Regions from separate parts of the Streptomyces sp. NPDC039609 genome, predicted to be linked through region 2. Evidence: riboswitches for the same ligand, from Rfam matches in the RefSeq annotation. Region 2 holds a riboswitch; each other region holds the start of a gene.
The links. A riboswitch is a leader RNA that binds a small molecule or an ion and turns the genes downstream of it on or off. The one in region 2 is predicted to bind cyclic di-AMP.
Positions count from the first base shown of each region.

Region 1: linked by a shared signal. The riboswitch ahead of ACZ561_RS13360 (M23 family metallopeptidase) and the one ahead of ACZ561_RS38810 (transglycosylase family protein) in region 2 are both predicted to bind cyclic di-AMP.
Region 3: linked by a shared signal. The riboswitch ahead of ACZ561_RS33900 (M23 family metallopeptidase) and the one ahead of ACZ561_RS38810 (transglycosylase family protein) in region 2 are both predicted to bind cyclic di-AMP.
Region 4: linked by a shared signal. The riboswitch ahead of ACZ561_RS25530 (M23 family metallopeptidase) and the one ahead of ACZ561_RS38810 (transglycosylase family protein) in region 2 are both predicted to bind cyclic di-AMP.

Region 1 is NZ_JBVIUJ010000004.1:248,989-256,127, reverse strand. Features, by position in the region: gene ACZ561_RS13375 (STM4012 family radical SAM protein) at 1-978, shown strand, start outside; gene ACZ561_RS13370 (STM4011 family radical SAM protein) at 992-1,846, shown strand; gene ACZ561_RS13365 (SGNH/GDSL hydrolase family protein) at 1,833-2,627, opposite strand; gene ACZ561_RS13360 (M23 family metallopeptidase) at 2,791-3,762, opposite strand; cyclic di-AMP (ydaO/yuaA leader) riboswitch at 3,765-3,940, opposite strand; gene ACZ561_RS13355 (tyrosine-protein phosphatase) at 4,307-5,119, shown strand; gene ACZ561_RS13350 (DUF6126 family protein) at 5,129-5,284, opposite strand; gene ACZ561_RS13345 (XRE family transcriptional regulator) at 5,305-5,934, opposite strand; gene ACZ561_RS13340 (aspartate aminotransferase family protein) at 6,010-7,139, opposite strand, start outside.
Region 2 is NZ_JBVIUJ010000022.1:60,701-67,839, reverse strand. Features, by position in the region: gene ACZ561_RS38830 (nucleoside triphosphate pyrophosphohydrolase) at 1-23, shown strand, start outside; gene ACZ561_RS38825 (globin domain-containing protein) at 27-1,229, opposite strand; gene ACZ561_RS38820 (cytochrome P450 family protein) at 1,599-2,852, shown strand; gene ACZ561_RS38815 (transglycosylase family protein) at 2,966-3,958, shown strand; cyclic di-AMP (ydaO/yuaA leader) riboswitch at 4,218-4,393, shown strand; gene ACZ561_RS38810 (transglycosylase family protein) at 4,397-5,086, shown strand; gene eno (phosphopyruvate hydratase) at 5,437-6,723, shown strand; gene ACZ561_RS38800 (FtsB family cell division protein) at 6,885-7,139, shown strand, end outside.
Region 3 is NZ_JBVIUJ010000015.1:17,340-24,478, reverse strand. Features, by position in the region: gene ACZ561_RS33935 (rhodanese-like domain-containing protein) at 1-316, shown strand, start outside; tRNA gene ACZ561_RS33930 (tRNA-Met) at 379-452, shown strand; gene ACZ561_RS33925 (MerR family transcriptional regulator) at 556-1,296, shown strand; gene ACZ561_RS33920 (hypothetical protein) at 1,384-1,764, shown strand; gene ACZ561_RS33915 (PLP-dependent cysteine synthase family protein) at 1,827-2,858, shown strand; gene ACZ561_RS33910 (MFS transporter) at 2,855-4,078, shown strand; gene ACZ561_RS33905 (PP2C family protein-serine/threonine phosphatase) at 4,244-5,410, shown strand; cyclic di-AMP (ydaO/yuaA leader) riboswitch at 5,623-5,770, shown strand; gene ACZ561_RS33900 (M23 family metallopeptidase) at 5,782-6,876, shown strand.
Region 4 is NZ_JBVIUJ010000008.1:373,574-380,712, forward strand. Features, by position in the region: gene ACZ561_RS25515 (bifunctional acetate--CoA ligase family protein/GNAT family N-acetyltransferase) at 1-1,481, opposite strand, end outside; gene ACZ561_RS25520 (HPr family phosphocarrier protein) at 1,658-1,939, shown strand; gene ACZ561_RS25525 (GntR family transcriptional regulator) at 2,087-2,770, opposite strand; gene ACZ561_RS25530 (M23 family metallopeptidase) at 2,932-3,714, opposite strand; cyclic di-AMP (ydaO/yuaA leader) riboswitch at 3,728-3,893, opposite strand; gene ACZ561_RS25535 (M16 family metallopeptidase) at 4,097-5,464, opposite strand; gene ACZ561_RS25540 (M16 family metallopeptidase) at 5,491-6,837, opposite strand; gene ACZ561_RS25545 (DNA gyrase/topoisomerase IV subunit A) at 7,062-7,139, shown strand, end outside.

The DNA of each region.
Region 1 (7,139 bases), on a different contig from region 2:
CTCTGCGACATCGCGGAGAAGCGGATGGGTGCGGATCTGCGGGCCGTCCCGCTCTCCGTGGAGACCTCCCCCTCGACGGCCACCGCCGACCGGCTGGCGGTCCTGGCCGACCGGGGCGCCACCCGGCTCAGCATCGGAGTGCAGAGCTTCGTCGAGGCCGAGGCCCGCGCCGCCGTGCGGCCGCAGCGCCGCGCCGATGTCGAGGCCGCGCTCGCCCGCATCCGGGACACCGGCGTCCCCGTACTGAACATCGACCTCATCTACGGCATCGACGGCCAGACCGAGGAGTCCTGGACCCGTTCCCTCGACGCGGCGCTCGCCTGGGCGCCCGAGGAGCTGTATCTCTATCCCCTCTACATCCGCCCGCTCACCGGCCTCGGCCGACTCTCGCCCACCGCGGACCGGGAGTGGGACGAGCAGCGGCTGCGGCTGTACCGCCACGGCCGGGACCATCTGCTGGCGCGGGGGTACCAGCAGGAATCGATGCGGATGTTCCGGCGCGCGGACGCCCCGCCGCAGGGCGCGGACGACTACGCCTGCCAGACGGACGGGATGATCGGCCTGGGCTGCGGGGCGCGCTCGTACACCTCCTCGCTGCACTACTCCTTCGACTACGCCGTCGACATGAGGGAGGTTCGCTCGATCATCGACTTCTACACCGGGACGCGGGACTTCACCCGCGCCCAGGTGGGCCGGTGGGTCGAGGCGGACGAGGCGCGCCGACGCCATCTGCTCCAGTCGCTCCTGCAGGCCCGGGGCATGTCGGCGGTCGACTACGACGAGCGGTTCGGCACCTCGCCGTTCGCGGACTTCCCGGCCGAACTGGGCCGGTTCGAGAAGCTCGGCTGGCTGGATCCGACGGCCCCGGCCGGGCTGTTGCGGCTCTCGCCCGAGGGCCTGGCCCACTCGGACGCGCTCGGTCCCGCGCTGTTCTCGCCGGCCGTCCGGGCGGCGATGGCCGCCTACGAGCCGAAGTAGCGGAGGTGACGGCATGGACCTGACGATCCTCTACCGGGGCCCGCTCGCCTCCTGCGACTACGACTGCCCCTACTGCCCCTTCGCCAAGCGCCGTGACAGCCGCGAGCAGCTGCGTGCCGACCGCGCCGCGCTGGAGCGCTTCTCCGCCTGGGCGGCCGCGCAGACCGGCGACCGGCTGAGGATTCTCTTCACCCCGTGGGGCGAGGGCCTGGTCAGGTCCTGGTACCGGCGCACGCTCACCGAGCTGTCGCGCCTCCCCCACATCGAGCGGGTGGCGATCCAGACGAATCTGAGCTGCCGCACCGACTGGCTGGCCGAGGCCGACCCCGAGACCCTCGCGCTCTGGTGCACCTACCACCCGGGGCAGACACCGTACGACCGCTTTCTCGCCAAGTGCCGCGAACTGGCCGCCCGGGGCACGCGTTTCAGCGTCGGGATCGTCGGCCTGCCGGAGCACCGGGAGCACGCTCGGCGGCTCCGGGACGATCTCCCGCCCGAGGTGTACCTCTGGGTGAACGCCGCCGAGGGGCACACCTACACCGAAGAGGAGGCCGATGGCTGGACCGCCCTCGACCCCCTCTTCCCGTACAGCCGCCGTCCGCACCCCTCGGCCGGTCTCCCCTGCCGGACCGGCGAGTCGGTGATCTCGGTGGACGGTGACGGGACGGTGCGACGCTGCCACTTCGTGAAGGCCGAGCTCGGCAACCTGTACGACGGTTCGTACCGCGCCGCCCTGCGGCCCCGCGCCTGCCCCCTCGCCGTCTGCGACTGCCACATCGGCTACGTCCATCTGGAGACGCTGCCGCTGTACGACGTGTTCGCCGGAGGCGTCCTGGAACGGATCCCCGCCACGCTCAGAGGGGCATGAGGTCCGGGCGCTTGGCCTCCACGTGGTCCCCCGAGCTCTCACCCCGCAGCCGCCTGCCGATCCACGGCACGAGGTACTCCCTGGCCCAGTTGATGTCGTCGCGGCGCACGTCCAGGGTGTTCCGCGGCGGCAGCGGCGGCCACGCCTGGTCCGGGTCCGCCGGCACCTCCATGCCGAGGACCTGGGCGGCGCGCAGCGCGACCCGGGTGTGACCCTCGGGCGAGAGGTGCAGCCGGTCGTCGTCCCAAGCCCGCCTGTCCTGCACCGACTTGAGCGACCACAGGTCCAGGACCGGGCAGTCGTAGCGGTCGGCGACGGCCCGGACATGAGCCGTGTAGGTGGCGATCTTGCCGCGCAGATGGCGCAGCACGGGTACGTCGCGGGTGTCGAAGCCGGTCGTCACCATGACCGTGCCCACGGCCGAGGTCAGATCCGCGACGGCGCGCTCGAAGCGCTCCGCGACATCGTCCGGGTCGGTACCCGGGCGGATGATGTCGTTGCCCCCCGCGCAGAAGGTCACGAGGTCGGGGGCGAGCTCCTTCGCCCTGGGGACCTGCTCCTCCACGATCTGGTCGAGGAGGCGGCCGCGTACGGCCAGGTTGGCGTAACGGAATGCGTCGTGCTCCGGCAGCTGGTCGGCGAGCAGCACCGCGAAGCGGTCCGCCCAGCCGACGTACTTCCCATCTGGCCCGGGGTCTCCGACGCCCTCGGTGAAGCTGTCACCGATCGCCGCGTACGACCCGAATACGTCCATGTCTCTTGATCTCGAATCGTCTGCCACGGGAGCTCATCTTTCCCTTATGGGTGTGACCTACGCGACCGTAAGGAGGGGTTGACGCCGGGTGAGATACGCCACCGGTCAAGATTCCGCCAAGCCGGAATACGGGGGAACGCGAAGGGGCCCGGCACACAGGTGCCGGGCCCCTTCGGGTGCCGGGTGTACGTCAGATGCTGACGCCGTGCGAGCGCAGGTACGCCAGCGGGTCGATGTCCGAGCCGTAGCTCGGTCCGGTGCGGATCTCGAAGTGCAGGTGCGGACCGGTGGAGTTGCCGGTCGAACCGGAGAGACCGATCTCCTGGCCGCCCGTGACGGTCTGGCCGGCGGAGACGCCCAGCGAGGAGAGGTGGGCGTACTGCGAGAACGTGCCGTCGGCGTGCTGGATGACGACCTCGTTGCCGTACGAGCCGCTGTTGCCCGCGGAGTAGACGGTGCCCGCACCGACGGCCTTGACCGAGGTGCCGGAGGAGGCGATGAAGTCGACACCGGTGTGGTAGCCGGAGGACCACATGGCACCGGAGGCGCGGTACGGGGTGGAGACGCCGCCGCTGACCGGGGCGACCCAGCCGGAGGAAGCGGCCTTGGCGGGAGCGGACGGCGCCGGGGTGGAGGTCGAGGCCTGGGTGGACTCGACCGTGCCGCGGTCGGCGCTGCGCGAGCTGCGCTCGGCCGAACCGGTGGAGGACTTCTCCGCCTTGGGTGCGGCCTTCGGGGCGGTCTTCGGGGCGGCCTTGGGCGCGGGCGGGGTCGCCGTCGACTTGGCGCCGAGGGTGAGCTTCATGCCGGGAAGGATCAGCGAGGGGTTCCCGCCCACGACCTGGCGGTTGTCCTCGTAGAGCTTCTTCCAGCCGCCCGCCAGGTGGTGCTCGGAGGCGATCTTCGACAGGTAGTCGCCGCGGACGACGGAGTACGTCTTCGGCTTGGCGGTCTTGTCGGCGGCGGGGGCCTTCGCGGGAGCGGCGGCGACGGCGGCGACGGCCTGCTCGGGCGTCACGGTCGGGGCGCCCTTGTCGGCGGCGTGGGCTCCGGTCGCACCGAGGAGCGGCAGGGCGACGACGGCGCCACCGGTGCCGGCGGCGACGAATCCGCGCGTGATCGGGTTGACCTTGGGACGGCGGTGCTTACCCTTTGCGGGCATGGCGAATTCCTCTCCGTCGCCTGCGAGGTGAGCTGTCGGGTTCGGACTGGAGATGTCCGGCCGCGTTCTCACGCGACTTAACCCCAAGCCGTCCGGATCGATCCGGTTCGGCGTACTTACCTGGGTCCCCCGCTCCTGCCGTACGTGGATGGGTGCGGATTCCGGGCGGTGGCAGGATTCGGCGGTCCGACCGGATTGACGGTGACCGTAGACGAGCGGAGTCGGCGCGAACAAGCCACCGTTTTTCTCCCGCATTCAGGGCCGGGATATTCAGGCCGAATTCCGGTCACCCTCCGTGGAGGGCGGAGCGCCGATTCCCTTTTCCGGCAGGGAGATTGTCCGGAACGATCAGGCACGGTCCGTCACTTTTATGACGCTGCTCACGCACCGGAACCCATCTCCCCTATTACCAGGGCGCGTTATACCTAAGGGCCCAATTCGGACAGAACACCCATTCCCATACCCCGGGGGTATGCGGAGCCGCCCCCACCCGGGATGATTGCCCCTGGAACCGATCTCGATCAGTCAACCTTCAGGAGCACTCGTGACGCAGCAGCTGCCGCAGGTCCCGTCGACCGAACCCGAGCTCACCGGGGTGCGCAACTTCCGGGACGTGGGCGGCCTGCCGACCATGCGCGGCGGATCGGTGCGATTCGGACGACTCTTCCGCAGCGGCCACCTCGCGCACGCCACCGAGGAGGACGCGGCCTTCCTCTCCACCCTCGGGCTGCACACGATCTTCGACTTCCGCAACCAGGCGGACCGGAAGGTCGAGGGCCCGGACGTCGAACTTCCGGGTGTACGAAATGTGAACATACCGCTCAATGACCCGGCCGACGGCAAGGAGTTCTGGAAGCTGGTCAGCACGGGCGAGCTGGAGCAGCTCCGCGCCATCCTGGGTGACGGCAAGGCAGCCGCCCGAATGTCCGATTCGTACCGGAAGATGATTGTCGAGCGGATCGCGGAGCACAGCCGCATCCTGCACGCGATGGCCGAGGACAGCGTTCCGGCGCTGATGCACTGCGCGGCCGGCAAGGACCGCGCGGGCCTGTCGATCGCCATCTCGCTGCTCGCGGTGGGTGTCGAGCGCGAGGCGATCGAGGCCGACTACGTGAAGTCGAACGACCCGCACCGCCGGTACAAGGTGCGCCGCAGCTCCACCGCCGCGGACGCCATGTCGCCCGAGGTGATGGAGCTGCTCAGCCCGCTCTTCGACGCGCGCGTCGAGTACCTGCGGGCAGCGTTCGAGACGATCGAGCAGACCTGGGGCACGGTCGAGAGCTACCTCACGGACGGCCTCGAGCTCGCCCCCGAGACGCGGGAGCGGCTGCGCGAGCGGCTCGTCGTCGAGGCGTGACCCCGTCCTCTACTGGTTCTGCCCGCCGAGCATGAACAGCAGGTAGAGGAACCCGGCGAAGAGGTGCCCGGCCACCAGATAGGCGAAGAGCCGGAGCACCAGACCCTTGGGGAACTTGCCCCCGTCGCGCTCTTCGCCGGTGACGGGTACGGACTTGTCGGACATATCGGCCCCTTCCGAAGGGCTCAGCGCGGATGCGGAGTTCCGTCGCCGAGGCACAGCTCGGCGGCGGGGCTCTGCATCAGCGTGTGGACGAAGAGCAGCTCGGCCCCGCCGCGGCCGGCGGCGCCGATGCGGTGCGGGGTGAGCGAGTCGAAGTGCGCGCTGTCCCCCGGGTCGAGTACGTGCACGGTGTCGCCGAGTGCGAGGCGCACCTGCCCTTCGAGGACGTGGAGCCACTCCTCCCCGGGGTGGACGCGCACGATGTCGGTCCGGGTGGCGTACGGCACGTGGACCCGGAGCGCCTGCATCGCGCGGCCGGGGCCACCGGCCTGGCGGTAGATCCAGCCGTCGGCCTCGACGGGCTCGGACCGGCCCGCCCTGACGACCGGATCACGCTCGGGCGGAACCTCACCCAGGAGCTCGGCGACCGTCGTACCGTAGATGCGGGCGAGGGCGAGCAGCATGGGCAGCGAGGGCTGCCGGCGGCCGGTCTCCAGCCGGGAGAGATGGGCCGGGGAGAGACCGGCCCGCTGGGCGGCGGCCTCCAGGGTCAGCCCTCGGCGTCGGCGCAGGGCGCGCAGCTGGGGCGCGACGTCCGGCAGGACATCGGGTGCGGCGGGGTCCGGGGACCGCTCCCCGGGGAGGTGCTCCATGCCCCCATTCCGCCAGGATCTTTCCTCTGAGGCAACTTTCTTGCCTCGGAGGCAAAAGTCTCCCGAGACCGAAGATCAGCGCTGTGCCACCGCCTGCTTGACCAGCGTCTTCCCGAAGTCCCACATCAGTCCGCCGCCCCCATGGGCGTCGTCCATCACGGCCGTGAAGGCGGTCACGAAGCGGTCCACGTCCTCCTCGTCGATGATCAGCGGCGGGATCAGTTTGATCACCTCCAGATGGTCTCCCGAGACCTGGGTGAGGATCCGGTGCCGCTGGAGCAGCGGGACGACGACCATCTGGGCGAAGAGCCCCTTGCGGGCCGCCTGCAGCATCGTCCACCGGCTGCGCAGCCCGAGCGAGGACGGCCGCCCGAACTCGATCCCGATCATCAGCCCGCGTCCGCGGATCTCCTTCAGCAGCTCGTAGCGCGGGACGAGCTCCTTGAGGCGCGAGGACAGCAGCTCGCCCACCCGGCGCGCATGCGCCACCGTCCCCTCGTTCTCCATGACCGAGAGCACGGCGAGCCCGGCGGCCATGGCCTGGGCGTTCGAACCGAAGCTGGCCGAGTGGACGAGGACCCGGTCCATGGACGAGTAGACCTTCTTGAAGATCCAGTCCTTGCCGAGCGTCGCGCCGACCGGCACATAGCCGCCGGAGAGCGCCTTGGCGACGCAGACGAGGTCCGGTTCGACACCTTCCTCGTGCTGGTACGCGTAGAAGTCCCCGGTCCTGCCGAGCCCCGTCTGCACCTCGTCGACGATCAGCAGCGCGCCACGCGCGTGCAGCAGCTCCTGGGCGGCGCGCAGGAAGCCGGGCGGCGCCTCGTGCACCCCCTTGCCCTGGATGGGCTCGACGACGAACGCGGCCACGTCCCCCTTGCGCAGCTCCCGCTCCAGGGCCTCCAGGTCCCCCAGCTCGATCGCGGTGTCGGGCAACAGCGGGGCGAAGCCGTCCCGGAAGCCGTCCTCTCCGTTGACCGAGAGGGAACCGGTGGTCAGGCCGTGGAAGGCGTGGGAGCAGTACAGGACCCTCGGCTTCCCGGTGGCGTACCGGGCGAACTTCAGCGCGGTCTCCACCGCCTCCGTGCCGCTGTTGCCGAAGAAGACCCGGTCGAGGTGCGGACTGTGGGCAAGCAGCTTCTCGGCGAGCAGCCCGGGCAGGGGCTGGCAGTCGAAGCGGGTGAGGTCGGCGAGGGAGGCGTCCA
Region 2 (7,139 bases):
CGGAGGGCGTCCCGACCGTCTGAGCCTCAGGGCCGGCGGGGAGCGCGGGCCTCGGGGTTGTGCCAGAAGGGTTCCGGGGGCTCGATGAGCCACTCGGCGGTGGAGGCCGGGCGGGGGCGGAGACCCGCGGCCGGCAGGTGGTCGTGGTGGAGCCGGGCCGCGCCGAGGTGCTCCAGGACGGGCAGGGTCTCGGCGAGGAAGCCGGGCGGGCCCGCGAGGTACACGTCGTGGGAAGGCCAGTTGCCGCAGGCGTACAGCGCGTGGATCAGCCGCTCGGTCGCCTGGTCGCGCGGGTGGTCAGGCGCGGAGGCTATGTACGTGACGTTCAGCCCGGGTATCCGCTCCTTCAGGCGCGCGACGTCCTCCCGCCCGTACAGATACTCCTTGGCCCGGGCGACCAGGAAGAGCCGGGCCTCGGTCCCCTCGGGACCCCCGGCCACCTCCTCGAGGAGCGCTTTGACCGGCGCCCAGCCGGTGCCTGCCGCGATGTAGGTCCGGGGCGTGTCCGGCGCCGTCCGTGAGATCAGCGCGCCGCCGGGCGCGCTCAGCCGCAGCGGCTCGCCCTCGCGCACCTCGTCGACGAGCGCGGTGCTCATCGCGCCGCCCGGGATCCGGCTGATGTGCAGATCCACGGTGCCGTCCGCCCGGGCCGCGTTGGCCAGGGAGTACGTCCGCCACACCCGGGGGACCCGCAGCGAGCTGACGCCCGCGTACTGCCCGGGCAGATACGTGAAGGGCCGGCGCGGGCGCAGCGTCAGCACCGCCAGGTCCTCGCCGAGCCGCTCGTGGCGCGCCACGACGGCGTCCCACCAGGCCGGCTCCCCGTCCTCCGCCGCCGCCTCTGCGCCCCGCATCATCAGGTCGGCGACGTACCCGTACGCCTCGGTCCACGCCTTCTCGGCCTCGACGGTCCAGGCGGCCCCGGCGGTGTGCGCGAACGCGGCGGTCACGCTGGCCCCGACGGCGGCGTAGAGGGCGGGCGTCGCCAGGAACTTGCGGTGGTCGCGGCCCAGATGGGCGAGGTAGCGCGGAAGCGCGGGGTCCTCCAGATGGGTCACCACATGGGTGAGCGCGGCGAAGAGCCGGTCGCGCTGCGGGCGCATGTCCTCGGGGAAGAGCTCGCGGACGCCCGGGTTGTTCCAGAAGAGATGGGAGTAGAAGAACGCGACGGCGTGTTCGGCCCGTCTCTCGACGACGGCGAACGTGCTCCTGAGCAACTGGGCATCCACTCCGGAGAATCTAGGGGGTGCCCGGCGGATCTCGACCGTGGACGCAAGGACACGTGACGGTCGCCCCGGCCGCCGGTTCTCGCGCACCCGCACGGGACCACGGGCCCGCCGGCTCCCCGGACCCCCGCCACCGACCACGGGCCCCCGGCTCCCCGGGCCTCCGCCGCCGACCACGGGCCCCCGGCTCCCCGGGCCTCCGCCGCCGACCACGGGCCCGCCGGCTCCCCGGACCCCCGCCACCGACCACGGGCCCCCGGCTCCCCGGGCCTCCGCCGCCGACCACGGGCCCCAGCTCCCGGCCTCCGCTGCCGACCACGGGCCCCCGGCCTCCGGCGGGCCGGGGTAGTGGCGACCTTGTACCGTCTCAGGGTGAGCACGCCCCCCGCCGAACCCCCCGCCCCCGAGCTCTTCACCTGGGAGTTCGCGACCGATCCGTACCCTGCCTACGCCTGGCTGCGCGAGCACGCTCCCGTCCATCGGGCGAAGCTGCCCAGCGGGGTCGAGGCCTGGCTGGTGACGCGGTACGCGGACGCCCGGCAGGCCCTCGCCGACCAGCGTCTGTCGAAGAACCCGGCGCACCACGACGAGCCCGCGCACGCCAAGGGGAAGACGGGGATCCCGGGGGAGCGCAAGGCCGAGCTGATGACGCATCTGCTCAACATCGACCCGCCCGACCACACCCGGCTGCGCCGACTGGTCTCGAAGGCGTTCACGCCGCGCCGGGTCGCCGAGTTCGCACCGCGGGTGCAGGAGCTGACGGACCGGCTGATCGACTCGTTCGCGGCGAAGGGCGAGGCGGACCTCATCCACGAGTTCGCGTTCCCGCTGCCCATCTACGCGATCTGCGACCTGCTCGGCGTTCCGCGCGAGGACCAGGACGACTTCCGGGACTGGGCCGGGATGATGATCCGGCACGGCGGAGGGCCGCGCGGCGGGGTGGCGCGGTCGGTCAAGAAGATGCGTGGCTATCTGGCGGAGCTGATCCACCGCAAGCGGCTCGACCCGGGCGACGATCTGATCTCGGGGCTCATCAAGGCGTCCGACCATGGCGAGCACCTCACCGAGAACGAGGCCGCCGCCATGGCCTTCATCCTTCTCTTCGCGGGGTTCGAGACCACGGTCAACCTGGTCGGCAACGGGGTGTACGCCCTGCTGCGCAACCCGGGCGAGCGCGAGCGGCTCCAGGCCTCGCTCGCGGCGGGGGAGCGGGGACTCCTGGAGACCGGTGTCGAGGAGCTGCTGCGCTTTGACGGGCCGGTGGAGCTGGCGACCTGGCGGTACGCCATGGAGCCGCTGACCATCGGCGGGCAGGAGATCCCGGCGGGCGACCCGGTCCTCGTCGTGCTGGCCGCCGCCGACCGCGACCCGGCGCGCTTCGACGAGCCGGACACGCTCGATCTGTCCCGGCGCGACAACCAGCACCTCGGCTACGGGCACGGCATCCACTACTGCATCGGCGCACCGCTCGCCCGGCTCGAAGGGCAGATCGCGCTCTCGACCTTGCTGACTCGCCTGCCAGACCTGCGACTTGCCGCGGATCCGGCCGATCTGCGGTGGCGCGGAGGGCTCATCATGCGGGGATTGCGCACGCTTCCGGTCGAGTTCTCCCCTTTGGGTGACTGACGATCCGTCAAGACTGTGACTTTTACGTGATCTCCGCTGCATCGACTTGTTACTGACGTTCGAATGCCGCTACGTTCACCGTCATCTCAGCAGTCACGCGAAAGGCTCTCCGCATGCGCTCCGGGAACGGACGACACCGCAGACCCCGCCAGGCCCCCGCCATAGTCGTCGCCGCAGGCGTGACCGGATCCGCGCTGGCGATGCCGCTGCTCGCCGCGGGCTCCGCCTCGGCCGCCGACGCCGCCACCTGGGACCGGGTGGCCGAGTGCGAGACGGGCGGCCTGTGGAGCGCACACTTCGGCAACGGCCTCTATGGCGGACTGCAGTTCACGCAGGAGACCTGGGAGACGTACGGCGGTCTGTCGTACGCGACCAGTGCGGACCTCGCGAGCCGTGCCCAGCAGATCGCGGTGGCGGACAAGGCGCTCGCCGCCGGCTCCACGCAGTGGGCCACCTGCGCCCCGATCGCCGGACTGACGAACGACGGCGCCGCGCCCGGCGTCGACCCGGGGCCTGCGGTCACTCCGGAGGAGCCCACGGGCCCCGTCGAGGAGTCGAACCGGACGGCGGGCCTTCCGGCCACCCCCGGGGCCACCGCCCCCGAGACCGCCGCCCCCGGGACCACCGAGCCCTCGACGTCGGGCCCGACCGCCATTCCCGAGACCTCCGTCACGCCCTCCGCACCGGCGACTCCGGGCACCGGTAAGCACCGCGGTGACGCGGCCCCGGAGGAGACGGTCAATCCGGGCAAGAGCGGCGAAAACGGTCGACATGCCGCACCGACGGACGCTCCGGCTGATGAGCCGACAGGTGAGGCGACCCCGGGCGGGAATGGGGAGGAGTCGGACAGTGCGGACGTAGCGGGCGTCGAGGATGTCAAGGATCCCAAGGACTCCACGGGCGTTACGGACACCAAGGGCAACTCGGGCGAATACACCGTCAAGCCGGGCGACAATCTGACCGACATTGCGCGGGAGAACGAACTGCCGGGCGGCTGGGGCGCCCTCTATGACGCCAACCGCTCGACGGTGGGTGCCGATCCCGACCTCATCGTCCCTGGCCAGAGCCTCGACCTGACGATCGATCTCCTCCCGTCGAAGGGGTAGTTCGGGGTCGTATGTCCGGTTCTGTGCAACTGAGACATGGGTCTCTTTGCCTCAACTGGCATATCGCGTCCGCAAAGTTTGCTTCCGTCACCTCTCACCTGCGTAAACACCCTTCGTCCCGAAGTGGGTACGGGCGATATTTCCCCAATGGGCCTCTTTGAACTTCGGAGAGGTCTGTGTCTACGGTCAGCACCGCTCGCCACCGCGGGCCCCGTCGACCGATACGCCGAATCCTGCCGTCGGCCGATGGGAACAGTCGTCGCGTCATGCGCCGAAGGCAGGAGCGGGGGACCCAAGGTAAGTGCCGCCCCCGGCCGTTGAGACAGACGGCCGAGGATGCGGCTCGGGGTGAAGCCGCGCGCCAGGTCGCGCGGCCGGGCAACTCACATGGCCCGAACCCGACAGCTCACCTCGCAGGCGTCGGTGAGGAGATTCCCCATGCTGTTTTCCGCCAAGGGCAAACACCGTCGTGCCTCCAAGGCCACCCGCGCCGTCGCCCTCGCCGGCATCGCCGGTGTCGCCGTCGCCGCGCCGCTCATGACCGCCGGGTCCGCCTCGGCCGCGACCGCCTCCGAGTGGGACGTCGTCGCCCAGTGCGAGTCCGGTGGCAACTGGGCCATCAACACCGGCAACGGCTACTACGGCGGCCTGCAGTTCTCCGCCTCCACCTGGGCCGCCTACGGCGGCACCGCGTTCGCCGCCACCGCCGACCAGGCCTCGAAGTCGCAGCAGATCCAGATCGCCGAGAAGGTCCTGGCCGGCCAGGGCAAGGGTGCCTGGCCGAGCTGTGGCGTGGGCCTCTCCAGCGCCGCGTACACCGGCGGCGCCGCCGAGAGCGCGCCTGCCCAGGCCGCCCCGGCCGCCCCCGAGCGCAAGGCCGAGCAGCCGACGACCCGCAGCGAGCAGCGGACCGCCCCGAAGGCCGAGGCGAAGACCGTCACCACCCCCACCGGCAAGAAGGTCGCGAAGGGTGACGGCGAGTACAAGGTCGTCGCCGGCGACACCCTGAGCAAGATCGCCGCCGCCCAGAAGGTCGAGGGCGGCTGGGAGAAGCTCTTCGAGCTGAACAAGGACGTCGTCGAGGACGCCGACCTGATCCACCCGGGCCAGCAGCTTCACCTGAAGTGAGCCCGGCGGTTCGCGTGAGTCCGGCGGCTCACGCGGCCCCTCCGACCCTCCCGCGGTGACCACCCCGGCCCGGCGCACCCTCCCCCGTGTGTGCCGGGCCGGGGTTCCGCGTTCCCCGGCTCCGCGTGCGCCGGAGTTCCCGGATGCGGGGTTCCCGTAGCCCTCTCCCCGCGTTACCGGTGAGTAGGTCTGGGGTGTTTTGACCCGAGATACCTGCCCTCGGGTCCTTTTTCGTCCCAGGGGGCGGGCGCCGGGCGGGCCGGAGCCCCGGAGCCGGTTAGGCTCTTGGCGCAAGGCCAAAGCGACCCTGCACAGCAAGCGTCACATCTAGCGTCACATCCCAGAAGGAGATGCTCGTGCCGTCCATCGACGTCGTCGTAGCCCGGGAAATCCTGGACTCCCGAGGCAACCCCACGGTCGAGGTCGAGGTCGGCCTCGACGACGGCAGCACCGGTCGTGCTGCTGTTCCGTCCGGTGCCTCCACCGGTGCGTTCGAGGCCATTGAGCTCCGTGACGGAGACAAGAACCGCTACCAGGGCAAGGGCGTCGAGAAGGCCGTCCTCGCCGTGATCGAGCAGATCGGCCCGGAGCTCGTCGGCTACGACGCCACCGAGCAGCGCCTGATCGACCAGGCCATGTTCGACCTGGACGCCACGGACAACAAGGCCTCGCTCGGCGCCAACGCCATCCTCGGCGTCTCCCTCGCCGTCGCGCACGCCGCGTCCGAGGCCTCCGACCTCCCGCTCTTCCGCTACCTGGGCGGCCCGAACGCGCACCTGCTGCCCGTTCCGATGATGAACATCCTGAACGGCGGCTCGCACGCCGACTCCAACGTGGACATCCAGGAGTTCATGATCGCGCCGATCGGCGCGGAGTCCTTCTCCGAGGCCCTGCGCTGGGGCACCGAGGTCTACCACACCCTCAAGGCCGTCCTGAAGACGAAGGGCCTGTCCACCGGCCTCGGCGACGAGGGCGGCTTCGCCCCGAACCTGGACTCCAACCGCGAGGCGCTCGACCTCATCCTCGAGGCCATCAAGCAGGCGGGCTACGTCCCGGGCAAGGACATCGCGCTGGCGCTCGACGTCGCCGCGTCCGAGTTCTACAAGGACGGCTCGTACGAGTTCGAGGGCAAGTCCCGCACGGCCGCCGAGATGACCGAGTACTACGAGGAGCTCGTCTCCTCGTACCCGCTGGTCTCCATCGAGGACCCGCTGTTCGAGGACGACTGGGCCGGCTGGAAGGTGCTCACCGACAAGCTGGGCTCCAAGGTCCAGATCGTCGGCGACGACCTGTTCGTCACCAACCCGGAGCGCCTGGCCCGCGGCATCGAGGAGGGCACCGCCAACGCCCTGCTCGTCAAGGTCAACCAGATCGGTTCGCTGACCGAGACCCTGGACGCCGTCGAGATGGCCCAGCGCAACGGCTTCAAGTGCATGATGTCCCACCGCTCCGGCGAGACCGAGGACGTCACCATCGCCGACCTGGCCGTCGCCACCAACTGCGGCCAGATCAAGACCGGTGCCCCGGCCCGCTCCGAGCGCGTCGCCAAGTACAACCAGCTCCTGCGCATCGAGGAGATCCTCGACGACGCCGCGGTCTACGCCGGCCGCAGCGCCTTCCCGCGCTTCAAGGGCTGACACCGGCTCACGGGCTGACACCGGCTCAGGCCGGCGTCGGCCCAGGGCCGGTAGCGGCTCAAGGGCTGTCCAGCCCGTCGTACATACGTCCCCGCACTCGGTCCCGTACCGTGTGCGGGGACGCACGCTTTACGGCGCAGGAGAAGGGGAGGCGACACGACATGGCCGCGAAGGACCGGGACCGGTTCTCGACCGCGACCCGGATCAGGCTGCTCGGCGAGCAGACCGCCGCCCGTGTCTACCGCTCCCAGACCCGCCGCCAGGCCCGCCGCTCGCGGCTCACCGGCCGCGCGGCCTTCCTCGCCCTGGTCGTCTGCTCGCTGGTGGTGGCGCTCGCCTACCCCATGCGGCAGTACGTCTCCCAGCGCGGCGAGATCGCCGAGCAGGAGCGCCAGGCCGCCGAGGCCGCCGCCCGG
Region 3 (7,139 bases), on a different contig from region 2:
CCGCTCCACCGCGTCCTGGGACCAGGGTCACGTCCCCGGCGCGATCCACCTGCCGACCGCGCTGATCGCCGAGCAGGCCGAGCAGCTGCTCGACAGGTCCGTGCCGGTGGTCACCTACTGCTGGGGTCCCGGCTGCAACGGCGCCACGCGCGCCGCGCTCGCCCTGGCCCAACTGGGCTACCAGGTCAAGGAGATGCTCGGCGGCTTCGAGTACTGGGTCCGCGAGGGCTTCCCTTACGAGACGTGGGAGGGCCCCGAGAAGAAGGACGTGGACCCGCTGACGGCCCCGGTCGACGCCGAGGACTGCGGCTGCTGAGGCCGTGCCGGGAAAACCGATTAGGGGATCGGCCCACCATGCCGTAAGGTCATATTCACCGACGCGGGGTGGAGCAGCTCGGTAGCTCGCTGGGCTCATAACCCAGAGGTCGCAGGTTCAAATCCTGTCCCCGCTACTCAGTAGCAAACGAAGGCCCGGATCCACTGGATCCGGGCCTTCGTCGTGTTGCCACCCCTCACGCTTGACCTTTACGCAACGTCAAGATTTAGCGTTTCCCCATGGAGTGGTCGATCCAGGAGATCGCCAAGAAGGCAGGCACCACCAGCCGCACTCTCCGGCACTACGGAGAGCGCGGACTGCTGGAGCCGAGCCGGATCGGCGCCAACGGTTACCGGTACTACGACCAGGCGGCGCTCGTGCAGCTGCAGCGCATCCTGCTGCTGCGCGAGCTCGGGCTCTCGCTGCCCGCCATCGCCGAGGTCCTGGAGGGTCAGCGGGACACGCCCGCGGCTCTGCGCACCCATCTGCTCCTCCTCGAACAGGAGCGGGAGCGGATCGGGCGGCAGATCGAGGCGGTGCGGACCACTCTCCACAAGACGGAGAACGGAGAGGAACTCATGGCGGAAGAAGTGTTCGACGGATTCGATCACACGCAGTACGAGGCGGAGGTCACCGAGCGCTGGGGCCGCGACGCGTACGAGAAGGGCGACCGCTGGTGGCGCTCGCTCAGCGCCGAGCAGAAGCAGGCGTTCGTGGACGAGCAGGCCGGCATCGCCCGCGACTTCGGGCGGGCGGCGCGGGAGGGTCTCGCCGCCGACAGCGACGAGGTCCAGGCGATCGCACGGCGCCAGGTCGCGTGGCTGACGACGACCACGACGCCGACGAAGGAGTACGTGATCGGCCTCGGCCGGATGTACGTCGACGACCCGCGCTTCGGCCGGAACTACGACAAGCACGGCGAGGGCACCGCGCTCCTCGTCCGCGACGCGATGAAGGTCTACGCGGAGCGGAACCTGTAGGGGCGTCGCGCCCGAAGTAAACGGTGTCCGAAACCGGGCACGCCTCTTTGCGGCTGTGCACCGCCGCACCGTAGTGTCACGCGCACCATGCGTGACGAGACAGTGATCGACGTACGACGGCGGGCGCCCGCCGTCCTCGTCCTGCTCGCGCTCCTCGCCCTGCTGGTGAGCGTCTGCCACGGGACGCAGGGGCATCATCCGCTCGCCGTCCCGGACGACACCACCACCGTCACCGCCCCCGCCCTGCCGCACGGCTGCGAGCGCCCCGGGGAGACGTGGTCCTTCGACCTCCATCTGCCCGCCCAGACGGTCCCGCAGCCCGCTGCGTCCGATGCGGGCGGAGCCGTACTCCTCGCCGACGACGAGGCCTTCCCCGCCGATCCGCGGGCGCGCTGCGTCCGTGACCGGGCGGGACCCGGCCCCGAGCCGGGCCGGCTGCTGATCGCCCTCGGAGTGGACCGGAACTGAGCCGGGTCGCACGACACGACCAGGCTCCCTTTCGGCGTACCCACTTCAAGGACGTACTCCTGATGAACAACCTGCTGCCCGGAAGTCCTCTCTCCGTCGCCGCGCAGACCGTCGGCAACACCCCCGTGCTGTGGATGGACGACGGCTACTGGGCCAAGCTCGAAGGCTTCAACTTCGGCGGTATCAAGGACCGCGCCGCCCTCCACATGGTCGAACAGGCCCGCCGCCGCGGAGAGCTGCGGCCCGGCGCGCCCGTCGTCGAGTCGACCTCCGGCACCCTCGGCCTCGGCCTCGCGCTGGCCGGAGTGCTGCACGGCCACCCCGTCCATGTCGTCACCGACCCCGGTCTCGAGCCGATCGTCGAGCGGATGCTCGTCGCCCACGGCGCCACCGTCCATGTCGTTCCGGAGCCGAGCCCGCGGGGCGGCTGGCAGCAGGCGCGGATGGACCGGGTGGCGGAGCTGCTCGCGGCCCTCGACGGGGCGTGGTGGCCGAACCAGTACGGCAACCCCGACAACCCCGAGGCGTACGGCGGGCTCGCGGCGGAGCTCTCCGCGCAGCTCGACCGGATCGACGTCCTGGTCTGCGCGGTGGGGACGGGCGGGCACTCCGCGGGCATCTCCCGCGCGCTGCGCGCCACGTCCAGCCCCGCCCTGGAGCTGGTCGGAGTGGACAGCGTCCACTCCACCGTCTTCGGCCTCCCGGCCGGTGAGCGGCTGATGCGCGGGCTCGGCTCCTCCATCCATCCCGGCAACGTCGACCACGCTGCCTTCGACGAGATCCACTGGGTCGGTCCGGCCGACGCGGTCCGGGCGGCCAGGCGTCTGGCGTCGCGTCAGTTCGCCACCGGCGGCTGGAGCGTGGGCGCGGTGGCGCTCGTCGCCGGATGGCTGGCCCGCACCCGCCCGCGCGGGACACGGATCGCGGCCGTCTTCCCCGACGGGCCCCAGCGCTACTTCGACACGGTCTTCAGCGACGAGTTCTGCGCGGCGCACGGGCTGCTCGACGCCCCGACGCGCGAGGAGCCGGCGGCGTACGAGGGTGATGCCCGGGTCGACGGCTGGACCCGCCGGGTCCTGGAGCGGGTCCGATGAGCACCGAGGCCTCGGCCCCCGCCAAGGGCGGGATCTGGCGTCAGAGCCGTACGTTCGAGCCCGCGGTACGGCTGCTCTTTCTCAACCAGCTGACCATCAACCTCGGCTTCTACATGTTGATGCCGTACCTCGCCGCTCATCTCGCCGGCGGTCTCGGGATGGCGGCCTGGGCCGTCGGGCTCGTCCTCGGCGTACGGAACCTCTCCCAGCAGGGCATGTTCCTGGTCGGCGGGGCGCTCGCCGACCGGCTCGGCTTCAAGCCGCTGATCGTCGCGGGCTGCGCGCTGCGGACGGCGGGATTCGGGGCGCTCGCGTTCGCCCAGTCGCTGCCGGTGCTGGTCGCCGCCTCGGTGGCGACGGGCCTGGCGGGAGCGCTGTTCAATCCGGCCGTGCGGGCGTATCTCGCGGCGGAGGCGGGGGAGCGACGCGTGGAGGCGTTCGCGCTGTTCAACACGTACTACCAGGCGGGGATCCTGCTCGGGCCGCTGGTGGGGGTGGCGCTGACGGGGGTGTCGTTCCGGCTGACATGCGTGGTGGCGGCGGTGCTGTTCGCCGTACTGACGCTGGTACAGCTGCGGCACCTTCCGGTACGGGGGAAGCCGGCGGAGGCGGTCGAGGAGCGGGGCCAGTTCCGTACGGTGCTGACCAACCGCACCTTCTGGCTCTTCTCGCTGGCGATGACCGGCTCGTACGTCCTGTCCTTCCAGGTCTACCTGGCGCTGCCGCTCGCGGCGGACGGCACGGCGGCGACGACCGCGCTCTTCGTCGTCTCCGCGCTCGTCGCGCTGGCCGGCCAGCTGCGGATCACGGCCTGGTGCGCGCGCCGGCTGAGCCGTGAGCGGTGTCTGGTCCTCGGCCTTGTGCTGATGGGCGCGGCCTTCCTGCCGCCCGTGGCCGTGCCGGGCCTCGGGGGGTTGCTGCTGTGCGCGGCGGCCCTGGCGGTCGCGAACGCGGTGCTGTACCCGTACGAGATGGACACGGTCGTCGCGCTCTCGGGCGGGCGGTGGGTGGCCACGCACTACGGGCTCTACAACACCGTCTGCGGGATCGGGATCACGCTCGGGAACCTGGGGACGGGCGCGCTGCTCGATGTGACCGGGTGGTCGGCGACGCCGTGGCTGGTGCTGTGCGGGGTCGGCTTGGCGTGCGCGGGCGCGGTGGGGGTCCTGGGGCGCGGCGGACGGCTGAGCGCGGACGGGGTCCCGGACGCTCGGGGGTAGGGGTCGGGGGCGCGCGGAGGTGAAGGGCGGGGGCGTAGGGGTGAGCGGCTGAGGAGGTGTCACCCACTCGGCCGAGCGGGGGTCGCCGCGCGGCGCGGCTCCCGCCACCCTGGGGTGGGCGCGGTACCGTCCGTCGCCGTGTACGGACCGGGCAGGAGAGCACAGGTGGGGCAGGGGCAGCGAGGCGCGGGCGGCGACGTGAACGGGCGTCCGCGGCCGCGAGCCGAGCAGGCCCGGCGGTTCATCCGAGCCCTGCCCCCGCTCGTCATCCTCGGTGGTGTCGTCTTCGACCTCTCCACCCCGCCCTCGTACACGGCGGCCCCGATGTTCTCGGCCGCTCCGCTCATCGCGGCTCCGTTCTTCTCGATGCTGACGACCCTGCTCACCGGCATCGCCGCGATCCTCGCCGGCATCGGTCTGCACCTCTACAACCACACGGCCTCCGAAGTTCCCTCCCTCACCGAGACATTCACCGTCGCCACCGTCGTCGCCCTCGCCCTGCTCATCAACCGGGTCGTCCTGCGCAGCGGCGAGCGGCTCGCCTCGGCCCGGGTGATCGCGGCGACCGCCCAGAAGGCGGTCCTGCCGACGCCGGCCGAGCGGATCGGCGGCCTTCAGGTGGCGGCTCGTTACGAGGCCGCGCAGGCGGACGCGTTCATCGGCGGCGATCTGTTCGCCGTCCAGGACACTCCGTACGGGGTGCGGCTCGTGGTCGGTGACGTACGGGGCAAGGGGCTGGACGCGGTCGAGGCGGTCGCCATCGTGATCGGGGCCTTCCGGGAGGCTGCCGAGCAGGAGGCGACCCTCGAGGGCGTCGCGCAGCGGCTGGAGCGGGCGCTGGCCCGGGAGGGCACGCGGCGCTCCAGTCTCGACGCCTTCGAGGGGTTCACCACGGCCGTCCTGGCCGAGATCCCGCGCGTGGACGGGCACGTACGGGTGGTGAACCGCGGTCACCCCGAGCCGCTGCTGCTGCACGCGGACGGGGGCCTGGAGCTGCTGGCGCCGAGCGAGCCGGCGCTGCCGCTCGGCATGGGCGAGTTGGCCGCCTGGCCAGACAGGGCGGACGAGAGCCCGTACCCGCCCGGCGCGACGCTGCTCTTCTACACCGACGGCCTGTCCGAGGCGCGCGACGCCAAGGGCACCTTCTACGATCCGGCCGAGCGGCTCGCCGGCCGGATCTTCCCGGGTCCCGAGGAGCTGCTGGACGCGCTCGTCGACGACGTCCGCCGCTACACGGGCGGCGGCTCCACGGACGACATGGCGCTGCTCGCCGTGAGCCGTCCGACGACGGGGCAGCCGGAGCGGCGGCGGACGATGCCGGTGGTGCCGTGACCATCCGTAGTGGAGAGGTACCGCTGAGATAACAACTGACACACTGTCAGTTTCAACTCCTGCAGGCGGGGGTCAACTGAAGCGGGGTCAAATCGGGCTGTACTGACTCAATCCCTTGAATGATCACTCGGAACAGCTTGGAATCCGGCCCTCCTGTCTATTAACGTTCGATAACGCAGCGCGGTCGTCCCAGCCGTCGCAAGAGACGGCACCGTGCGCACGCGCCGAATCCTGAAAAGGAACCGGGGAACCACCACTTGGGGTGAATCGGGCACCGTCGCATCCGTGCGACACCGCCCGTAGGAGACCTTCCTGCTCCGAACCCGTCAGCTAACCCGGTAGGCGAGAAGGAAGGAAAGGAGTACGCCTCCGTGGCGTCCAACACCCCTGCCCCCGAAGACACCTTCGACGGGTTCCAAGCGTTCGGTGCGCCGGGCGCCGCCGGTACGGACGACGCCACGACGTGGGGGGAGTGGAACCCCACCGAGGACTCCCTTCGCCAGCAGGCCCGCTCCGGTGGCCGCCACCGGGTCGTGAAGCAGCGCTCCGCCTTCGCCCGCTCCTCCACCGTCCTCGGCGTCGGTGTCATCGCGGCCGTCGGCGCTGGTGGCATGGCCACCGCCAAGGACAAGCCCCCGGTCTCCATATCGCTCCCGGACCTGAACCTCCCGGACGCCTCCGAACTGCCGGGCGTCGGCGAACTCATCTCCGACGAGGACGGCGCCGACGGTACGGGTTCCGGGACGAACAACCCGCAGCCGCTCACCGCCTCCCTCACCCTCTCGGCCGACAGCGCCGAGAAGACCGACGGCGGTTCCGCGTCCGAGTCCACCGCCGACGCCGGCGAGGCGCTGCGCGCCCGCATCCTCCAGCAGGCCGAGCAGCAGCAGGCCTCCGCCGACGCGGCCGAGAAGGCCGAGGCGGAGAAGCAGGCGGCGGAGAAGGCAGCGGCCGAGGCGGCGGCGAAGGCTTCCGCGGCAGAGAAGGCCGCCGCCGAGGCGAAGAAGAAGGCGGAGGCGGAGGCAGCGGCCAAGGCCGAGGCGGAGCGGCTGGCCAAGCTCGCCGCCAGCTACTCCCTGCCCACGTCCTCGTACACCCTCACCTCCACCTACGGCCAGTCCGGCTCCATGTGGTCCTCCGGCTACCACACGGGCCTCGACTTCGCGGCGCCCACCGGCACGCCGGTCAAGGCGGTCCACGGCGGCACCATCAAGTCGGCGGGCTGGTCCGGCTCGTACGGCTACCGGATCGTCCTGGAGCTGGAGGACGGCTCGGAGGTCTGGTACGCGCACCTGTCCTCGATGACGGTGAGCGTGGGCCAGTCGGTGGGTACGGGCGACACGATCGGCCGCGTCGGCGCGACCGGCAACGTGACCGGCCCGCACCTGCACCTGGAGGTCCACACCGCGGGCGGCGACGGAATCGACCCGGCGGCCTGGCTGCGGGACAAGGGCCTGTCGGTCTGATCCGGCCGGGAATCCGAGGCCGCTGAGGCCGTCGAGTCTTCGACGCGCCCCCACGCTCGCGTGGGGGCGCGTCCCTCGTTGCGCGCCCCGCGACTCCGGCGGTCCTGCGGCACCCGCCGCGACTTCGGCGGTCCTGGCGGCCCCCCCCGCGACTCCGGCGGTCCTGCGGCACCCCCCGCGCCTTCGGCGGCCCCCCGACGTCGGGCGTGCCGGAACACCGCGTCACCCCCGCGGTGCCGTCGGCGTCCGGCCACGCTCGACCT
Region 4 (7,139 bases), on a different contig from region 2:
AGTTCGGTGACCGTGTCGACGCGGATGACCCCGGCCTGCCGGAGCAGCGCGGAGACGGTGGCGTGCCCGATACGGGTGACCGGTACCCGGTGTCCCGGCGGCGCGCTCCCGCTGTGCCGGGCGCCCTTGACCACCACCACCGGTTTGACCGCCGCCGTCCGCCGGGCCAGCCGGGTGAACTTCCGGGGGTTCCCGATCGATTCCAGGTACAGCAGGACGACATCGGTCGCGGGGTCGTCGTACCAGTGCTGGAGGAAGTCGTTGCCCGAGACGTCCGCCCGGTTGCCCGCGGAGATGAAGGAGGAGAGACCGGCGCCGCGCCGGTGGAGTCCGGCGAGCAGTGCGATGCCGATCGCGCCGGACTGGGTGAAGAGCCCGATCCGCCCGGCGGCCGGCATCTGCGGCGCGAGCGAGGCGTTCAGCCGGACGTCGGTCGAGGTGTTGATGATCCCGAACGCGTTGGGACCGATGATCCGCATCCCGTACGAACGGGCCTGCCGCACCAGTTCCCGCTGCCGCTCCCGCCCTTCGGGCCCGCTCTCCGCGTACCCCGCCGAGAGCACGACCAGGCCCTGCACCCCGTGCTCGCCGCAGTCGGCGACCGCCTCCGGCACCCGCTCGGCGGGCACGGCGACGATCGCCAGGTCGACCGGTTCGCCGATGTCCCCGACGGAGCGGAAGGCCGGCACCCCGTCGAGCGTGCCCCCGTCCCCGAGGGCGCGGTTGACGGCGTACGTACGGCCGGTGAACCCGGAGTCCAGCAGGTTGCGCAGGACCGTCCGGCCCACCCCGCCCGGCGCGCGTCCGGCGCCGATGACGGCGACCGAGCCGGGGGCGAGGAGGCGCTGCACGGATCGCGCCTCGGCCCGCTGCTCCCGCGCGCGCTGCACGGCGAGCGAGCGGTCGGTGGGCTCCAGGTCGAGGTGCAGCCGTACGGAGCCGTCCTCGAAGCTGCGCTTCTGGGTGTATCCGGCGTCGGTGAAGACCTTGATCATCTTCGAGTTGGCAGGCAGCACCTCCGCCGCGAACCGTCGGATGTCCCGCTCCCGCGCCACCGCCGCGATGTGTTCGAGCAGCGCGGAGGCCACACCCCGCCCCTGGTGCGCGTCCTGGACCAGGAAGGCGACCTCGGCCTCGTCGGCGGGGGCGCTGGCCGGCAGCCCCCGCTCGTTGATGCGGTCGTACCGAACGGTGGCGATGAACTCCCCGCCGACGGTCGCCGCGAGACCGACCCTGTCGACGAAGTCGTGATGGGTGAAGCGGTGCACGTCCTTGGCGGAGAGCCGCGGGTAGGGCGCGAAGAAGCGGTAGTACTTCGACTCGTCCGAGACCTGCTCGTAGAAGCTGACCAGCCGGTCGGCGTCGTCGACGGTGATGGGCCTGATGCGCGCGGTGCCGCCGTCACGGAGGACCACATCCGCTTCCCAGTGGTCGGGGTAGGCGTGTTCCGGTTGTTCCGGCTGTTCCGACGCGCTCTGCATGGGGCAAGCGTACGGCCGGGGTACGTCAGTGGCACCGGTCGCGCGGCGTCTGTGTGCCATGCAAGGTAGGAGCACCGAAACGGCCCTGGGACAGGGTCCGAAGGTCGGCTTCGAGCATCCCGCCACCCGTGAGAGACTGGTCTAGACAACCCGCTTGAGACTTGAAGGGCAACACCATGGCTGAGCGCCGCGTCAACGTCGGCTGGGCCGAGGGCCTGCACGCCCGCCCCGCCTCCATCTTCGTCCGTGCCACCACGGCCTCCGGCGTCCCCGTGACGATCGCCAAGGCCGATGGCAACCCGGTGAACGCCGCGTCGATGCTCGCGGTGCTCGGTCTGGGCGCGCAGGGCGGCGAGGAGATCGTGCTCGCTTCGGACGCCGATGGCGCCGAGGCCGCTCTGGACCGTCTGGCGAAGCTGGTTGCCGAGGGCCTCGACGAGCTCCCCGAGACCGTCTGACTTAATTCCGATGGAGCCGCACACGCCGAAATGAAGGCGAGTGCGGCTCCATTGTTTTCCCTGCCGACCCGACCACCGAATTTCTGGAATCCCGGGCAGCACGAAGAAAGCCCCGAGAATTCCTATTCTTTGTATACGGCCCGCGTGTTAATTCTGGGCGCTCGCGGTGTTTACGACGTGTTGCGAAGCCCTCACACGTCCGCGCTCCTGGCGCTTCAACCGGTGCTGCGCCAGCGAGCGCTCGGCGTGCAGCGCGGTCAGGGTGCGGGCCCGTTCGGCGTCGCCGCGCGCCACGGCGTCGACGATCGCCCCGTGCTCGGCCCACGCCTCGACGGGCTGGGCGGCGGGCTCGACCGCGTACATCCAGGCGATCTTGTGCCGCAGCTGGGTGAGCAGCGCCGTGAGCGCCGGACTGCCGGAGGCCTGTGCCAGCGTCTCGTGGAACCAGCTGCCGAGCGAGCGCAGATCTTCACCCTGGCCGCGCCTGGCCCGCTCCTGCCCCAGCCTGACCAGGCCCCGCAGCACCTTGAGATGGGCGTCGGTGCGGCGCTGCGCGGCGCGGGCGGCACCCAGCGGCTCGAGCAGTGACCGGACGTCCAGAAGATCCGCCGCCTCCTGCTCGGTGGGTTCGGCGACATGGGCGCCCGCGTGCCGGCGGCTGATCACGAAGCCCTCGGACTCCAGGGTGCGCAGCGCCTCGCGGACGGGGACGCGGGAGACCCCGTAGCGGCGGGCCAACTGCTCCTCGGTCAGCCGGCTGCCGCACGGGAGGACCCCGGAAACGATGTCGTCCCGAATCGCCGTGCATACCGACTGCGCGGGAATGCGCATCTTCGACCTCCGCCTTGATCCGCGCGAAACCGGTTCGTCGGCGACTCTATTGCAGCGGGACGGAATTTCCGAAGGCGATCCGGGAACATGGATATCTTTTGGCCAGCGAAAAGCCCCGGCTCAGGACGAGCCGGGGCTTTTCTGACGCTGTTCCGTGGCCGTCAGACGTTCACGCCGCGGGCGCGCAGATACGCGACCGGGTTGATGTCGGAGCCGTACTCGGCGGTGGTGCGCGCCTCGAAGTGGAGGTGCGGGCCGGTCGAGTTGCCGGTCGAGCCCGAGAGGCCTATCCGCTGGCCCGGGGTGACGGTCTGGCCGACCGAGACACTGATGGACGACAGGTGACCGTACTGGGTGTACGTGCCGTCGTTCATCCGGATGACGATGTTGTTGCCGTACGCGCCGCCCCAGCCGGCCTCGACGACGGTGCCGGAGCCGACGGAGACGACCCGGCTGCCGGAGGCGGCCCGGAAGTCGACGCCGGAGTGGCTGCCGGAGGACCAGAGCGCGCCACCGGCCTGGTAGCTGGTGGTCACGTACGAACCGGCGACGGGGAGCTGGAAGGAGTTCAGACGCTTGCGCTCGGCCTCGCGGGCGGCGCGCTCCTTGGCCTCGCGGATCTCCTTGGCGCGGGCCTCGGCCTTGCGCTTCGCCTCCGCCTTCGCCCGGGCCTCGGCCTTGGCCCGCTCGACGGCCTCGGCGGCCTCGCGCTCCTGGGCGGCGGCCTGGGCGTCGATCGTGGCCGCGAGGGTGTCGGCGGCGACGATCTGGGTCAGGCCGGTGTCCTCGAAGGAGGGGGCGTCCGCGTCGGCGGCGAGCGCCGGCGAGGCGAGGGTTCCGATGACGCCGGTGGTGGCGATGGTCGCGACGCCGGCGATGCCCGCGCTGCGGCGCGCCAGACGGCTCGGACCACGATGCTTCCCGGTGGCACGGGTGAACGCCATGTAGTGGCTGATCCTTTCCTTCCTTCTCGCCTACCGGGTTAGCTGACGGGTTCGGAGCAGGAAGGTCTCCTACGGGCCCCTCCGCACGGGTGCGAAGGCGTCCGATTCACCCCAGGGACTTCGTGTGGGTCCCCGGCTCCCCAGGCTCGCGCCTGACGGGGACTCGGCGATGACTGTCCGATGCCACGGGCTCGCGGCGGGTGCAACTGGCGAACAGCCGGACCGACGCTAAGCGGACTGTCTTTCAATCAGCAAACAGACACGCCCGTTTGTAAGACATGCCACAGGGCATACGCCCACCCATTCCCTCAATACGGACAAAGGGGAGGACCCCGCCATACCGTGATAACGGGGTCCTCGAAGTGGCGCGGGGTTGCCTCAATCAGCCGGTGACGACGGTCACTTCGCCGATGCCGAGGGCACGCACCGGCTCCTCGATCTGCGCCGCGTCACCGACGAGCACGGTGACAAGACGGTCCACCGGGAAGGCGTTCACGACCGCCGCGGTCGCCTCCACCGTGCCGGTCTCGGCCAGGCGGGCGTACAACTGCGCCTGGAAATCGTCCGGAAGGTGCTGCTCGACCTGGTCGGCGAGCGTCCCGGCGACGGAGGCGGCCGTCTCGTACTTCAGCGGCGCCACCCCCACCAGGTTCTGCACGGCCACATCGCGCTCGGCGTCCGTCAGCCCCCCGGCGGCGAGGGTGCGCAGCACCTTCCACAGGTCGTCAAGTGCCGGTCCGGTGTTGGGGGTGTCGACGGAGCCGCTGATGGCGAGCATCGAGGCGCCGTGGCCCTCACCGTCGGACCGCAGCACCTGGCCGAAGGCACGGACGCCGTACGTGTAGCCCTTCTCCTCGCGCAGGACGCGGTCCAGGCGGGAGGTGAGGGTGCCACCGAGGCAGTACGTGCCGAGGACCTGGGCCGGCCAGACACGGTCGTGCCGGTCGGCGCCGACGCGGCCGATGAGCAGCTGGGTCTGGACGGCGCCCGGCCGGTCGACGATGACCACCCGGCCGGTGTCGTCGGCCGTGATCGGAGGCATGGGGCGCGGCTCGGCCGTGTTCCCCGTCCACGCGCCCAGCGACTCGGCGAGGACCTTGTCCAGGTCCACGTCGGTCAGGTCGCCGACGACGACGGCCGTGGCCGTGGAGGGCCGCATGTATGCCTCGAAGAAGGCACGGACGGCCGCGGCGTCGATCGCCGCCACCGTCTCCTCGGTGCCCTGGCGCGGCCGCGACATGCGCGACGTGGCCGGGAACAGCTCCTTGGAGAGCTGCTTGGCCGCCCGGCGGGCCGGGTTGGCCGTCTCGTGCGGGATCTCGTCGAGCCGGTTGCGCACCAGGCGCTCGACCTCGGTGTCGAGGAAGGCCGGCGCGATCAGCGCTTCGGCGAGCAGGCCGAGCGCCTTCGGCAGCCGGGAGACGGGGACCTCCAGGGAGACCCGTACGCCCGGGTGGTCGGCGTGCGCGTCGAGCGTGGCGCCGCAGCGCTCCAGCTCGGCGGCGAACTCCTCGGCGGAGTGCTTGTCCGTGCCCTCGGAGAGGGCGCGGGCCATGATCGTGGCCACGCCGTCCAGGCCCTCGGGCTCGGCGTCCAGCGGGGCGTCGAGGAAGATCTCGACGGCCACCACCTGCTGGCCGGGGCGGTGGCAGCGCAGCACCGTCAGGCCGTTGTCCAGCGCTCCGCGGTCCGGTGCCGGGAAGGCCCAGGGCTTGGCGGTGCCCGGCTCCGGCTGCGGGTGGAACGTCATGCTCGTCAAAGACGCGGCAGCGTCGGTCACTGGTCCGCTCCCTCTTCCTCGTCGCTGTCGCTCTGTTCGGTACCGGTCGGCTCGTAGACGAGCACCGCGCGGTTGTCCGGGCGCAGCCGGGCCTTGGCAACCGCCTGCACCTCCTCCGCGGTGACGTCCAGGACCCGGTGCACGGCGGTGAGGGCGAGCTGCGGGTCGCCGAACAGGACCGCGAAGCGGCACAGTTCGTCGGCCCGGCCCGCGACCGTGCCGAGCCGGTCCAGCCACTCGCGCTCCAACTGGGCCTGGGCGCGCTCCATCTCCTCGGGCGTCGGGCCCTCGGCGGCGAACCGGGCCAGCTCCTCGTCGACGGCGGTCTCGATCTCGGGCACCTCGACACCGCCGGACGTCTTGACGTCCAGCCAGCCCAGCGACGGCGCGCCGGCCAGCCGGAGCAGGCCGAAGCCGGCCGCCACCGCCGTGCGGTCGCGGCGGACCAGGCGGTTGTGGAGCCGCGAGGACTCGCCGCCACCGAGGACGGTCAGGGCCAGGTCGGCGGCGTCGCACTCGCGCGTGCCGTCGTGCGGGAGCCGGTAGGCGGCCATCAGCGCGCGGGCCGGGACCTCCTCCTCGACGACCTCGCGCAGCTGCTCGCCGATGGTGTCCGGCAGGGTGCCGTCGCGCGGCGGCAGCTTGCCGTCGTGGGACGGGATCGAGCCGAAGTACTTCTCGATCCAGGCCAGGGTCTGCGCGGGGTCGATGTCGCCGACGACCGAGAGCACCGCGTTGTTCGGCGCGTAGTACGTGCGGAAGAAGGACCGCGCGTCCTCGAGGGTGGCCGCGTCCAGGTCGGCCATGGAGCCGATCGGCGTGTGGTGGTACGGGTGGCCCTCGGGGTACGCGAGGGCGGTGAGCTTCTCGAAGGCCGTGCCGTAGGGCACGTTGTCGTACCGCTGGCGGCGCTCGTTCTTGACGACGTCCCGCTGGTTCTCCATGGACTCGTCGTCCAGGGCCGCGAGCAGCGAGCCCATGCGGTCCGCCTCCAGCCAGAGCGCCAGCTCCAGCTGGTGGGTGGGCATGGTCTCGAAGTAGTTGGTGCGCTCGAAGCTCGTCGTGCCGTTGAGCGAGCCGCCCGCGCCCTGCACCAGCTCGAAGTGGCCGTTGCCGTGGACCTGCTTCGAGCCCTGGAACATCAGGTGCTCGAAGAGGTGGGCGAGGCCGGTACGGCCCGCGACCTCGTGGCGCGAGCCGACGTCGTACCAGAGGCAGACCGCGGCGACCGGGGTCAGGTGGTCCTCGGAGAGCACCACCCGCAGGCCGTTGGCCAGCCGGTGCTCGGTCGCTGTCAGGCCGCCGGAGCCGGCCTCTGCCGTGGCCGTGTGACCCATGGGCATGTACGTCCCTTCGATCGCGATATGGAAAAGTCCTGCCACCCTATGCAAGCGCACTGACACCTGGCGAAGTTCCCGCAGGTTCGAGGCGTCCCTCTTCCGGGTCGCAGGGGCGTCGCGGACGGCTGACGGCGGGCCGTACCCGGGTCGCGGTCGGCGTTGTCGGTGGGACGGTCCACAATGGTCCGCGTCAGATCAACCTTGTTGGTGAAGGAGCCGCAGCCGCGATGGCCCGCCGCAGCACGAAGACACCGCCGCCGGAAGACGCGTTCGAGGAGAGGATCCTCGACATCGACGTCGTCGAC